Regions from separate parts of the Kitasatospora sp. CM 4170 genome, predicted to be linked through region 4. Evidence: riboswitches for the same ligand, from Rfam matches in the RefSeq annotation. Region 4 holds a riboswitch; each other region holds the start of a gene.

The links. Region 4 has a riboswitch for cobalamin ahead of RMN57_RS01690 (CoA-acylating methylmalonate-semialdehyde dehydrogenase). Riboswitches for the same ligand answer to the same signal wherever they lie in the genome.
Region 1: it holds a riboswitch for cobalamin, as region 4 does, so the genes downstream of both, RMN57_RS27620 (cobalamin biosynthesis protein) here and RMN57_RS01690 (CoA-acylating methylmalonate-semialdehyde dehydrogenase) in region 4, are expected to answer to the same signal.
Region 2: it holds a riboswitch for cobalamin, as region 4 does, so the genes downstream of both, RMN57_RS24620 (FecCD family ABC transporter permease) here and RMN57_RS01690 (CoA-acylating methylmalonate-semialdehyde dehydrogenase) in region 4, are expected to answer to the same signal.
Region 3: it holds a riboswitch for cobalamin, as region 4 does, so the genes downstream of both, RMN57_RS24475 (ribonucleoside-diphosphate reductase subunit alpha) here and RMN57_RS01690 (CoA-acylating methylmalonate-semialdehyde dehydrogenase) in region 4, are expected to answer to the same signal.

What each region holds. Positions count from the first base shown of each region.
Region 1 is NZ_CP134877.1:6,476,689-6,479,675, reverse strand. It holds gene RMN57_RS27630 (alpha/beta hydrolase) at 1-405, opposite strand, end outside; gene RMN57_RS27625 (transcriptional regulator) at 584-1,297, opposite strand; cobalamin riboswitch at 1,558-1,691, shown strand; gene RMN57_RS27620 (cobalamin biosynthesis protein) at 1,787-2,752, shown strand; gene RMN57_RS27615 (cobyric acid synthase) at 2,749-2,987, shown strand, end outside.
Region 2 is NZ_CP134877.1:5,742,553-5,745,539, reverse strand. It holds gene sodX (nickel-type superoxide dismutase maturation protease) at 1-401, opposite strand, end outside; gene sodN (superoxide dismutase, Ni) at 588-983, shown strand; cobalamin riboswitch at 1,087-1,206, shown strand; gene RMN57_RS24620 (FecCD family ABC transporter permease) at 1,310-2,404, shown strand; gene RMN57_RS24615 (ABC transporter ATP-binding protein) at 2,404-2,987, shown strand, end outside.
Region 3 is NZ_CP134877.1:5,708,247-5,711,233, forward strand. It holds gene RMN57_RS24475 (ribonucleoside-diphosphate reductase subunit alpha) at 1-1,666, opposite strand, end outside; cobalamin riboswitch at 1,855-1,997, opposite strand; gene RMN57_RS24480 (glycosyltransferase family 39 protein) at 2,062-2,987, opposite strand, start outside.
Region 4 is NZ_CP134877.1:404,612-407,598, reverse strand. It holds gene RMN57_RS01700 (hypothetical protein) at 1-315, shown strand, start outside; gene RMN57_RS01695 (L-threonylcarbamoyladenylate synthase) at 463-1,083, opposite strand; cobalamin riboswitch at 1,225-1,416, shown strand; gene RMN57_RS01690 (CoA-acylating methylmalonate-semialdehyde dehydrogenase) at 1,626-2,987, shown strand, end outside.

The sequences.
Region 1 (2,987 bases), 6.1 Mb from region 4:
CTCGGCGGCGGTCTCGCCGTACGCCAGGCCGAGCGCCCCGACCGGGTCGCCCAGGTGCACCCGCGGGGTGAAGCGGACCTCGGTGCCCGCCGTCAGCGTGCCCCGGTCGGCCCGGACCAGGCGGCGGGTGACGCCCCGCTCGTCCCGGTACAGGATCTCGTCGACGACCGCGTGCCCGCCGCCGGCCCACTCGACGCCCCAGCGGCCGGGCCGGGCGCTCTCGGGGCCCGGGGTGAAGGTGACCCGGCCGGCTCCGAGGGCCTGCACCAGGACGGGGCCGGTGGGCGCCTCCCGGGCGGCGGTCGGACGGACCATCCGCTCCGACGCCCGGCGGCCGATCACGAGCACGGCGACCCCGGTTCCGACGGCGGCGGCCGCCACGACGGCCGCGGTTCCCCAACGCATATCGCTCCCCGCTCTGTCGGTCGCGGACTGGGCACTCTGTGCGCACCAGTCCACTCGCGGGGGCGGCGGCCGGCCACCGGACACGGCCGTCCGGGTCACACCGGGGCGGCGAGCGGCCCGGGCAGGGCGGGTCGGCCGGCAGCGCGGCCGAGCAGGACGGCCGGTCAGGGTCCGGCGGTCAGACCGGGATGTCGGTCTGCCGCCGCGCGAGCAGCTCCCAGAACCGCTCGCCGACCGGCTGCTCCCGGGTGCCGGCGGCCGCGGCCGCCGGGGCCGGCGAGCCCCAGCTGCCGGCGCCCCAGTGCGAGGAGACCTGGTACTCGTTCTGCAGCACGGTCAGCACGGCGGCGAGGTCCTCCTCGTGCACCGGCACGATCCGGCCGATCGCACGGACGTGCGCCTGCCAGCGCCCGTCCACGCACTGCTTCAGCCGCTGGTCCAGCTCCTCGCGACGGCCCGTCACCGCGACCAGCTCGCGCAACCGCAGCCCGAGCACCTGGGCGAGCGCGTGGGTCTGCGCCTCGTCGCCGTCCCAGCGGTCGGCCGCCTCGGCCTGCTGGTAGTGCCGCAGCGCGAGGCCGATCCGGTGGGCCGCCGCCTCCTGGCCGAGCTCCCGGGCCACCCGGAAGTCCCGCAGCCGGGCCGGACGGACGCCCATCAGCTGGGCGGGCGGGCACCAGAGCGCCCGGGCCAGGGCGATGAACTCCTCCTCGGTCGGGAGCAGCTCGCCGCTCTCCCAGCCGAGCACGTGGGCGGGCAGCAGCCGGACCCCGTGCGCGGCCATCCCCTCGGCGACCTGCTCGGGGGTCAGGCCGAGGCCGGCGCGGTGCGCGCGGGCGGCCGCCGGGGAGAAGGGCACCGGCGGCAGGGCGGGTGGCTGTCTGCGTCGCATGCGCCGACCGTAGGGGTTTGGTCCATCGGCACCCCAGCCGCCGAACGCACGAAGCGGGACTGGAGGTACCTCCAGACGGATGGACGATCCCACAGCCTGTCATGCCCCTGCGGCAGTCATGATCGGAGATAGCGACGTGGTCGGGAACGGTGAAGACCGGGGCGGGGCGGCGTGCTGCCGTGTGACCAACCCCTCCGCGACCTTGGTTGACTCGCGGTTCGGCCGCGTGATGGGATCCTTCAGCCAATACGGAGGCATGCAGAGGAAGCCGGTGCGAGTCCGGCGCGGTCCCGCCACTGTCACCGGGGAGCACGTCCGACACACTTGCCACGGCGAGCCGTCAGAAGCCGCTGGAAGGCGCGGGCGTGCGTTCGACCCGGAAGCCAGGAGACTCTCGCCCCCGGTACGTCGATCCAGGGCGCGGACCCTGAGTGAGGACACGCACGCGATGCAGGCTGCCCAGCCCCACCGAGACCTCTGCTGCCTGCCGTGCGCCCGCTGACCCGCGCCGCCGCCTTCGCCCTGGGCGCCGCCGCCGGCAGCCTCGCCGACGCCCGGTTCGCCGACCCGCGCCGCGGCCACCCGGTGGCGCTCTTCGGCAGCGCGGCCGGCCGCCTGGAGCGCCGGATCTGGCGCGACGACCGGGCCGTCGGCGCCGCCTACACCGCACTCTGCGTGGGCGCCGTCGCGGCCGGAGCGGTGGCCGCCGAACGCCTGCTGGGCCGGCGTCCGGCCGGGCGGGCCGCGCTGGCCGCCGCCGCCACCTGGACGGTGCTCGGCGGCACCTCGCTCACCCGGGAGGCCCGCACCATCGGCCGCTCGCTCGCCGCGGGCGACCTGACGGCGGCCCGGGCCCGGCTGCCGCACCTGTGCGGGCGCGACCCGAGCGCGCTGGACGGGCAGCAGGTGGCCCGCGCGGTGGTCGAGTCGGTCGCCGAGAACACCGCCGACGCCGTGGTGAACGCGCTGGTCTGGGGCGCCGTCGCGGGCACGCCCGGACTGCTGGCCTTCCGCGCCGTCAACACCCTGGACGCGATGGTCGGCCACCGCTCGCCGCGGCACACCCGCTTCGGCTGGGCCTCGGCCCGGCTGGACGACGTGGCCGGCTGGCCGGGCGCCCGGCTGACCGCGCTGCTCACGGTGGCCGCCTCCCCCGAGCCCCGGACCGCCTGGCGGGTCTGGCGCCGGGACGGCTCCGCGCACCCCAGCCCCAACGCGGGCCAGGCCGAGGCGGCCTTCGCCGGCGCCCTCGGCGTCCGCCTCGGCGGGACCCTCCACTACGGCGACCGGGTCGAGCACCGGCCGGTGCTGGGTGCGGAGCTGCGGCCGGTCGGGGTGGACGACATCGAACGGGCCTGTCTGCTCTCCCGGCGGGTGGGCGCGCTGGCCCTGGGTACGACGGTCGCGGGGCACCTGCTGCTCCGGGCGGCCCTGGGCAGGAGGGGAAGGGCATGAGCAACGCACTGCTGGTCGCCGGGACGACCTCGGACGCGGGCAAGAGCGTGGTCACCGCGGGCATCTGCCGCTGGCTGGCCCGACAGGGAGTCAGCGTCGCGCCGTTCAAGGCGCAGAACATGTCGCTGAACTCGTTCGTCACCGCCGACGGCGCCGAGATCGGCCGGGCCCAGGCGATGCAGGCGCAGGCGGCCCGGGTGGAGCCCGAGGCGGCGATGAACCCGGTGCTGCTCAA
Region 2 (2,987 bases), 5.3 Mb from region 4:
GCCAGGCCCGGCACCCGGGCGAGCGGGCCGGAGAGCAGCAGACGCTCCAGCCCCCGGCCCGGCGCCAGCCAGGCCGGCCGCGGCCGCAGCCGCAGCAGCACCCGGCCGAGCACGAGCTCGTCCGGGACGGCGCCGTAGCTGCGGCTGTCGCTGTCGATCGGCCGGTTGTCGGAGAGCAGCCACCAGCCCTTGGCCCGGCGCTCGGCCGCCCGCTTCACCACCAGCAGGTCCTGCTGGAACGGGTGGCGGAAGACCACCACCGCGCCCGGCCGGATCCGCGCGCCGTAGCGGACCAGCAGCTGGTCGCCCTCGCGCAGGGTCGGCACCATCGAGGGGCCCGCCACGTCGATCAGTCCGAACGGCGCGCCACCCCCCGGGGTGCCGCCCTCCGGTTCCGCCATCCGCGCCACGACTCCTCCTCCCGGCCGGCCGCGTCCAAGTCTGCCGCACCGGCGGCCTCCCGGCCGGTGTCCGGATTGGCCCGGTTCCGACTCCGCCTTTTGACCGAGGCCCACCGCCCGATCGCGAAACCCACGGGCCGGAAGGGTAATCTCGGGCGCGGGAAGACGATCTAAGGAAGGACTCCCATGTTCTCTCGTCTGTTTGCACCTCGCGCCACCGCCCACGCCCACTGCGACCTCCCCTGCGGCGTGTACGACCCGGCGCAGGCCCGGATCGAGGCCGAGTCGGTCAAGGCCACCCAGGAGAAGTACCAGGCCAACGAGGACCCGCACTTCCGCGCCCGCGCCATCATCATCAAGGAGCAGCGCGCCGAGGCCGTCAAGCACCACATCTCGGTGCTGTGGAGCGACTACTTCAAGGCCCCGCACTTCGAGAAGTACCCGCAGCTGCACCAGCTGATCAACGACACCCTGAAGGCCGCCTCGGCCACCAAGGCGTCGACCGACCCGGCCACCGGCCAGGCCCTGCTCGACCTGATCGCCGAGGTCGACAAGATCTTCTGGGAGACCAAGCAGGCCTGATCCCCGATCAGCCCGCACCGACCGCCCCCGTCCGGCCCGCCGGACGGGGGCGGTCGCGTTCTCCGCGGGCCCGGCGCACCCGGTAAGGGTCAAAGGGCCTGATCACTTGTTATGCTGCCAGGGTGCCCCGCGGGGGAAGCCGGTGCGAATCCGGCGCTGACCCGCAACGGTAAGCGGTGCCCCGTGCCCCGCGAGCCCGATCGCCCCGGGGTGCCGACCTCCCGACAACTCGCCGCGGACTGCGAGGGGATGGCGCCCCGGCACGCCTGCGGCCCGGGCGCGATCGCCCGTCGCCGGCCGCGGCCAGAGGCGAAGGCGCGCCACCCGTGACCACCGCAGCGACCGCACCGCCCCCGACGGCGCCCACGCCCGTGCCCGCAGCGGCCCGCCGCCTGCCCACCGGCCCGCTGGCCGCCGGCCTGGCGTCGGCGCTGCTGCTCTCGCTGGTCTGCGGGGTGGCCCTGGGCTCCACCGGACTCGGCTGGTCGCACGTGCTGCGCTTGCTGGGAGCCGGACTGACGGGCGGTCGGCTGCCGGCCGAGGAGGCCGCCGCGTACGCCATCGTCTGGGAGATCCGGCTGCCGCGCACCGTGCTGGCCGCCGTGGTCGGCGCCGGGCTCGCGGCCACCGGGGTCGCCGTGCAGGCGATGGTCCGCAACGCGCTCGCCGACCCGTTCGTCCTCGGCATCTCCTCCGGCGCCGCGGTCGGCGCCAACGCGGTGCTCCTGCTCGGCGCCTTCGCCTCGCTCGGGGTCTGGGCGATCTCGGTCTCCGCGTTCGGCGCGGCGCTGCTCGCCATGGTGCTGGTGTACGCCGCCGCACGGACCGCGGCCGGTCTCACCCCGCTGCGGCTGGTCCTCACCGGCACGGCGATGTCCTACGGCTTCTCGGCGGTGACGGCGCTGATGGTGTTCGCGGCCGCGCGCGGCGAGGCGGCCCGCAGCGCCATGATGTGGCTGCTCGGCAGCCTCGGCGGGGCGACCTGGGGCTCGGTTCCGATCGCCGCCGCCACCGTGCTGGCCGGCCTCGCCCACCTGGCCTGCGCCGCCGGGCGGCTGGACGCGCTGGCGATGGGCGACGAGACCGCCGCCTCGCTCGGCGTGGACGGCGACCGGCTGCGCCGGGAACTGTTCGCCGTGACCGCGGCCGTCACCGGCACCGTGGTGGCGGTCAGCGGCGCGATCGGCTTCGTCGGCCTGATGGTGCCTCACCTGACCCGGATGCTGGTCGGCGCCGGCCACCGCCGGGTGCTGCTGGTCGCCCCCCTCGCGGGCGCGCTGCTGCTGGTCTGGGTGGACATCGTCTCGCGCACCCTGCTGGCCCCGGCCGAGCTGCCGGTCGGCGTGGTCACGGCGGTGCTCGGGGTGCCCTGCTTCCTGCTGCTGATGCGCCGTCGCGGCCACGCCCTCGGAGGCCGCTGATGGACGTCTCCCTCGACGGCCTCTCGGTCGACCTGGCCGGCACGCGGCTGGTCCACGACGTCACCCTGGCCGCCCCCGGCGGCCGGCTGGTCGGCCTGGTCGGGCCGAACGGCAGCGGCAAGTCCACCCTGCTGCGCTGCGTCTACCGGGCGCTGCGGCCGGCCGCCGGCGCCGTCCGGCTGGACGGCGAGGACCTGCACGCGCTGCCCGCGCGCGAGGCCGCCCGGCGGGTGTCCGCGCTGCCGCAGGAGCACTCCGCCGAGTTCGACTTCACGGCCGCCGAGGTGGTCGGGATGGGCCGGCTGCCGCACCGGGGCGGCTTCGCCCGGCCGAGCGCCGGCGACGACGGGAAGTGCGCCGCCGCGCTGCGGCGGGTGGGCGCCGGGCACCTGGCCGGGCGCGGCTTCCTGAGCCTGTCCGGCGGGGAGAAGCAGCGCGTGCTGATCGCCCGCGCGCTGGTCCAGGAGCCGCGCGTGCTGGTGCTCGACGAGCCCACCAACCACCTGGACATCGCCCACCAGCTGGAGGTCCTGGCGCTGGTCCGGGAGGCCGGCCCCACGGTGCTCACCGCTCTGCACGACCT
Region 3 (2,987 bases), 5.3 Mb from region 4:
CGGCGGAGCGCTCGTACGCGGTGAGCATGATCCGCTCGGCGATCAGCGTGGAGAGGGCCTTCGCCTCGGCGGAGTCGAAGTCGATCCGCAGCTTGAAGAAGACGTCCTGGAGGCCCATCACGCCGAGGCCGACCGGCCGCCAGCGGGAGTTCGACGTCCCGGCCTCGACGGTCGGGTAGAAGTTGATGTCCACCACGCGGTCGAGGAAGGTCACGGCGGTGCGCACGGTGGCGTCCAGCCGCTCCCAGTCCATCGCGCCGATCAGGTCGGCGGTCGACGCACCCTCGGCCACGTGGGCGCCGAGGTTGACCGAGCCGAGGTTGCAGACGGCGGTCTCGGAGTCGTCCGTGACCTCCAGGATCTCCGTGCACAGGTTGGACGAGTGGACCGTCCGGCCCGGCAGCGCGGTCTGGTTGGCGGCGCGGTTGGAGGCGTCCTTGAAGGTCATCCAGCCGTTGCCGGTCTGCGCCAGGGTGCGCATCATCCGGGCGTAGAGGGTCTGCGCGGGGATGGTGCGGACGGCCTTGCCGGCCAGCTCGGCCTTGCGGTAGGCCTCGTCGAAGTCCTCGCCCCAGAGGTCGACCAGCTCCGGCACGTCGGCCGGGGAGAACAGCGACCAGTCCTCGTTCGCGTTGACCCGGCGCATGAACTCGTCCGGGATCCAGTGCGCCAGGTTCAGGTTGTGGGTCCGGCGCGCCTCCTCACCGGTGTTGTCGCGCAGCTCCAGGAACTCCTCGATGTCCGCGTGCCAGGTCTCCAGGTAGACGCAGGCCGCGCCCTTGCGACGGCCGCCCTGGTTGACGGCGGCGACCGAGGAGTCGAGGGTGCGCAGGAACGGGACGATGCCGTTGGACTTGCCGTTGGTGCCCCGGATCAGGCTGCCGCGCGAGCGGATCCGCGAGTAGGAGAGGCCGATGCCGCCGGCGTGCTTGGAGAGGCGGGCGATCTGGGCGTACCGGGAGTAGATCGAGTCCAGGTTGTCGAGCGGCGAGTCCAGCAGGTAGCAGCTCGACATCTGCGGGTGCCGGGTGCCCGAGTTGAAGAGGGTCGGCGAGGAGGTCAGGTACTCCAGCCGGCTCATCAGGCGGTACAGCTCGGCCACCTCGCGCACCGACTGCTCGTTGTCGCCGACCGCCAGGCCACAGGCGACGCGGAGCAGGAAGTGCTGCGGGGTCTCGACGACCTTGCGGGTGATCGGGTGGCGCAGCAGGTAGCGGGACTGCACGGTGCGCAGGCCGAAGTACTCGAAGCGGTCGTCGCCCTGCGGGTCGATCAGGCCGTCGAGGACGGCGGCGTGCTTCGCCACGAGGGCGGCGGTGGTGTCGCCGATCAGACCCTCGGCGTGGCCGACCGCGATCGAGGTGGAGAAGGAGACCACGCCCTGGGTCGCGGCCTCGTCGACGATCTCCAGCGCGAGCAGCCGGGCGGCCAGCTTCGAGTACTGCGGGTCCTCGGCGATCATCGACGCTGCGGCGTCCACGGCCAGCCCGCGCAGCTCGGCGAAGTCCGAGCCGGCGTGGCGGCCGCGCAGCGCGGCGGCGGCGACATGGCCGGGGTCCACCTGCGGAAGGTCGGCGCTGCGGTCGGTCAGCACCCGCAGCAGAGCGCCGCCCGGGTCGGTGACCGTCGGGTCGGCGGTGGCGGAGCTGGTCCCCTGGGTGGGCAGGGTGGCTGAGGCAGCGGTGGTCAAGGCGCTCTCTCCTGGCGGCGATCGGCGGCGGTGGATCGAATCACCGGGCCGTTCGGGGCAGGGGAGCACGGCGCGGCAGCCGGACGGCGTCGCGCGACGGTGTCATCCCCGGCCCGCCCGCGAGGCCCGGAAGTACTGCTGGTGCTGAAGGCCTCTGCGGGGAGGTCGACCGGCACACCGTCGGCAGGTACTCGGACTCGCGGGCTCTGCATGGGAGCCGCCCGCACACCGCTGCGGGGCAGTCCCGGATTCCCACCGGGTTCCCCTGCGTCGACAGCAGGGACGAGCATACATCTAGTGGCGGCTGAGTATGACGGCCCCATATGTAGTGGCGGGCGTGTCGCGGGGCCCGAGTTGCGGGCCCGTCGCGCTCAGTACCGGAGGAACACTTTGTACGTGCCGGAATCGCCGGTCGGGGAGCTGAACTGAGCGATCAGGCGGTAGTGCCCGCCGGCCCCGAGAGCGTCCGCGAGAGCCCGGTTCATGGCGCTCGGCGCGGTGCTGTCGAGGACGACCAGGTTGAACCAGCCGTCCCGGACGGCGGTGACCGTGCCGTCGTCGCCGCGGTGCACCACGCCGGCCCGGTCCTGGTACTCGGTGCCCCGGCGGGCCGAGAACCACTGGTCGGGCTTGCTGACGCTGCCCAGGTAGTACTCCGGCAGCCCCTCCACCTCGGTGAGGTAGCGGCCGCCGTGCGGCTGGGCGTGCAGGCGCAGCACGCTGAGCAGCCGGCCGGAGTCGGGGCCGTCCTGGTACCGCAGGGACGCCTGCTCCAGCCCGAGGGCGAGCAGCACCACCCACGCCAGGATGCCCAGCTGGGGGTTGCGGAAGTGCGCGCCGACCAGCCTGGTGATGCCCACGCCGGCCAGCGGCGCGGCGAAGAGCATGCCGAACCCGAGGTGCCGGAACATCACGCCGGAGGTGCCCAGGCAGGCGTACAGGACCGGGATCAGCAGCGCCGTCCCGCACAGGGTGATGCTCAGCGCGGCGCGGCGCAGCCGGGTGGCCGTGATCTCGTCGTCCTCGGGCGACTCGTACATCCGCTCGCGCCGCACGTAGGCGGCCGCCCCGGCGCAGGCGAGCAGCGTGAACAGGCCGCTCCACTGGGCCGCGGAGAGCAGGACGGAGCCGGCCGACCGGGCCTCGTGGCCCTGGGTGGGCGACCAGGCCGCGACGTCGTCCAGCAGGCCGAACGGCAGCAGCAGCCCGACGGTGCCCACGGCCAGGAGCAGCGCCCGCAGGGCGGCCGGGCCGCGGCCCTTCCGGGCCGAGGCGGAGAGCACCGCGAGGGCGAGCA
Region 4 (2,987 bases):
GGCGGCTCCCCGGTCGTCCCCGGCTACGTCATCACCGCCTACAGCCGGACCGGCTGCCAGGGCGTCGGCGCCTGGCAGCACAACCTCGCCAAGGACGGCATCTGGACCTGCAGCGGCTCGCCGATCGTCGCCGGCTACGTCACCAACGACTACCTTCGCTCGGGCTGCAACGGCGTCGGCGCCTGGAAGCACCGGATCGCCAAGGCGGGCATCCTGACCTGCCCCGGTTCGCCCATCCCGCCCGGCTTCCGCTCGACCACGTTCCAGGCGAGCGGCTGCGGCGGCCTCGGCGCCTGGCTCCTCGCCCGCGCCTGACCGCCGGACGGCGGTCGGCGGTCGGCCCGCGGCCGGGTGGCTACGTGCCGCCCGGCCGCGGGTCGTCCACGGCCTTCGTCGACCCGCCGGGCCCGCCGGCCCCGCCCGGCCCGGTGGAGTCCGGGGCGGGTGCGCAGGCCCGGCCCGTCACTCGAAGCGCGAGGGATCGCCGGCCCCGCGCCGGACGATCTCCGGCTCGCCGCCCGAGAAGTCGACGACCGTCGTCATCTCCGTGCCGCTGTCGCCGGAGTCCACCACGGCGTCCAGCACGTGGTCGAGGCGTTCCTTGATCTCCCACCCCTGGGTCATCGGCTCGTCCTCGCCGGGGAGGATCAGGGTGCTGGAGACCAGCGGCTCACCGAGTTCGGCGAGCAGGGCCCTGGCGACGGTGTGGTCGGGGATCCTGACTCCCACCGTCTTCTTCTTCGGGTGCATCAGGCGGCGGGGCACCTCCTTGGTGGCGGGCAGGATGAAGGTGTAGCTGCCCGGCGTCGCGGCCTTGACGGCACGGAAGACGTTGTTGTCGAGTTGGACGAACTGCCCCAGCTGCGCGAAGTCCTCGCACATCAGAGTGAAGTGGTGGCGCTCGTCGAGGCGCCGGATCGACCGGATCCGTTCGAGGCCGTCGCGGTTGTCCAGTCGACAGCCCAGGGCGAAACAGGTGTCGGTCGGATACGCGATGAGGGCACCGGACCGGAGACTGGCGGCCACGGTGCCGATGGTGCGCGGCTGGGGGGACTCTGGGTGCACGTCGAAGTACTTCGCCATTGGCCGACCCTACGGCATCCCGGTGCCCGGCCGGCGCAGCCGGGGCCTCCCGCGTCCGGTGGGGAGCGGCCCGGGTGCTGCCGGCGGTGGCGGGACCGGGACGGCGCGGCGGCGCGGCGCGTGCGCGAACCCTGGACTTACTAGGACGTCCAACTATATGGTCGACGACAGGTCCGCGGTGTCAGGGAAGCCGGTGTGAGTCCGGCACGGTCCCGCCACTGTGACCGGGGAGTTCGTCCTCGCAGATGAAGGCCACTGGCAGCCAGCCGGGAAGGCCCGGGGGCGGGCGCTGATCCGGGAGTCAGGATACCGGCCGCGGGTGGTCCGTGTTTTCCACGAGGATGGAGACGACACGCATGACTTCGGGCTGCCTCTCCCGTTCCGCCGCCCCTCGCCCGGCCGTGCCGAGTGTCGGGGCGCAACTCCGCCCCTGACGCCGACGTCAACCGTCGACTGCCGTACGCGTGCACGACCGTGCGCCCGGACGGTGGCGGTGGTCTCTCCATTCCTCCTCTCCCCATCCGCGATGAGAGAAGGAACCGATGGTCCGTGAACTGACCCATTTCGTCGGCGGCAAGCGCACCGCCGGGACGTCCGGCCGCTTCGGCGACGTGTACGACCCCAACACCGGCCGGGTGCAGGCCCGGGTTCCGCTGGCCGACCGGGCCGAGGTCGAGGCGGTGATCGCCGACGCCGCACAGGCCCAGCCCGAGTGGGCCGCCTGGAATCCGCAGCGGCGGGCCCGGGTGCTGCTGCGCTTCCTGCAGCTGGTCGAGCAGGAGAAGGAGGAGCTCGCCCGGCTGCTCTCCGCCGAGCACGGCAAGACCGTCGCCGACGCCCACGGGGACATCCAACGCGGCCTGGAGGTCGTCGAGTTCGCCGCCGGGATCCCGCACCTGCTCAAGGGCGAGTTCACCGACAACGCCGGCACCGGCATCGACGTGTACTCGATGCGCCAGCCGCTCGGCGTCGTCGCGGGCATCACGCCGTTCAACTTCCCGGCGATGATCCCGCTCTGGAAGGCCGCGCCCGCGCTGGCCTGCGGCAACGCCTTCGTCCTGAAGCCCTCCGAGCGGGACCCCTCGGTGCCGCTGCGCCTCGCCGAGCTGTTCCTGGAGGCCGGCCTGCCGCCGGGCGTGCTCAACGTCGTCAACGGCGGCAAGGAGGCCGTCGACACGCTGTTGGAGGACCCGCGGGTGGAGGCCGTCGGCTTCGTCGGCTCGACCCCGATCGCCCAGTACGTGTACGCGACGGCGGCCGCCCACGGGAAGCGGGCACAGTGCTTCGGTGGCGCGAAGAACCACATGATCGTCATGCCGGACGCCGACCTCGACCAGGCGGCCGACGCGCTGATCGGCGCGGGGTACGGCTCGGCCGGCGAGCGCTGCATGGCGATCTCGGTCGCCGTCCCGGTGGGGGAGGAGACCGCCGACGCCCTGGTGGCGAAGCTGGTCGAGCGGATCGCCGGGCTGAAGGTCGGCCGCTCGGACGACCCGGCGGCCGACTTCGGCCCGCTGGTCGGAGCCGACGCGCTGGCGCGGGTGCGCGGCTACCTCGATCTCGGGGTCGAGGAGGGCGCCGAACTCGTCGTCGACGGCAGGGACTTCCGCCTGGACGGGCACGAGGGCGGCTACTTCCTCGGCGCCTCGCTGTTCGACCGGGTCACCCCGGAGATGCGGATCCACCGGGAGGAGATCTTCGGCCCGGTGCTCACCGTCGTCCGCGCCGCCGACTACGAGCAGGCCCTGCGCCTGCCCAGCGAGCACGAGTTCGGCAACGGCGTCGCCATCTTCACCCGCGACGGCGACACCGCCCGCGACTTCACCCGCCGCGTCAACACCGGCATGGTCGGCGTCAACGTGCCGATCCCGGTGCCGATCGCCTACCACAGCTTCGGCGGCTGG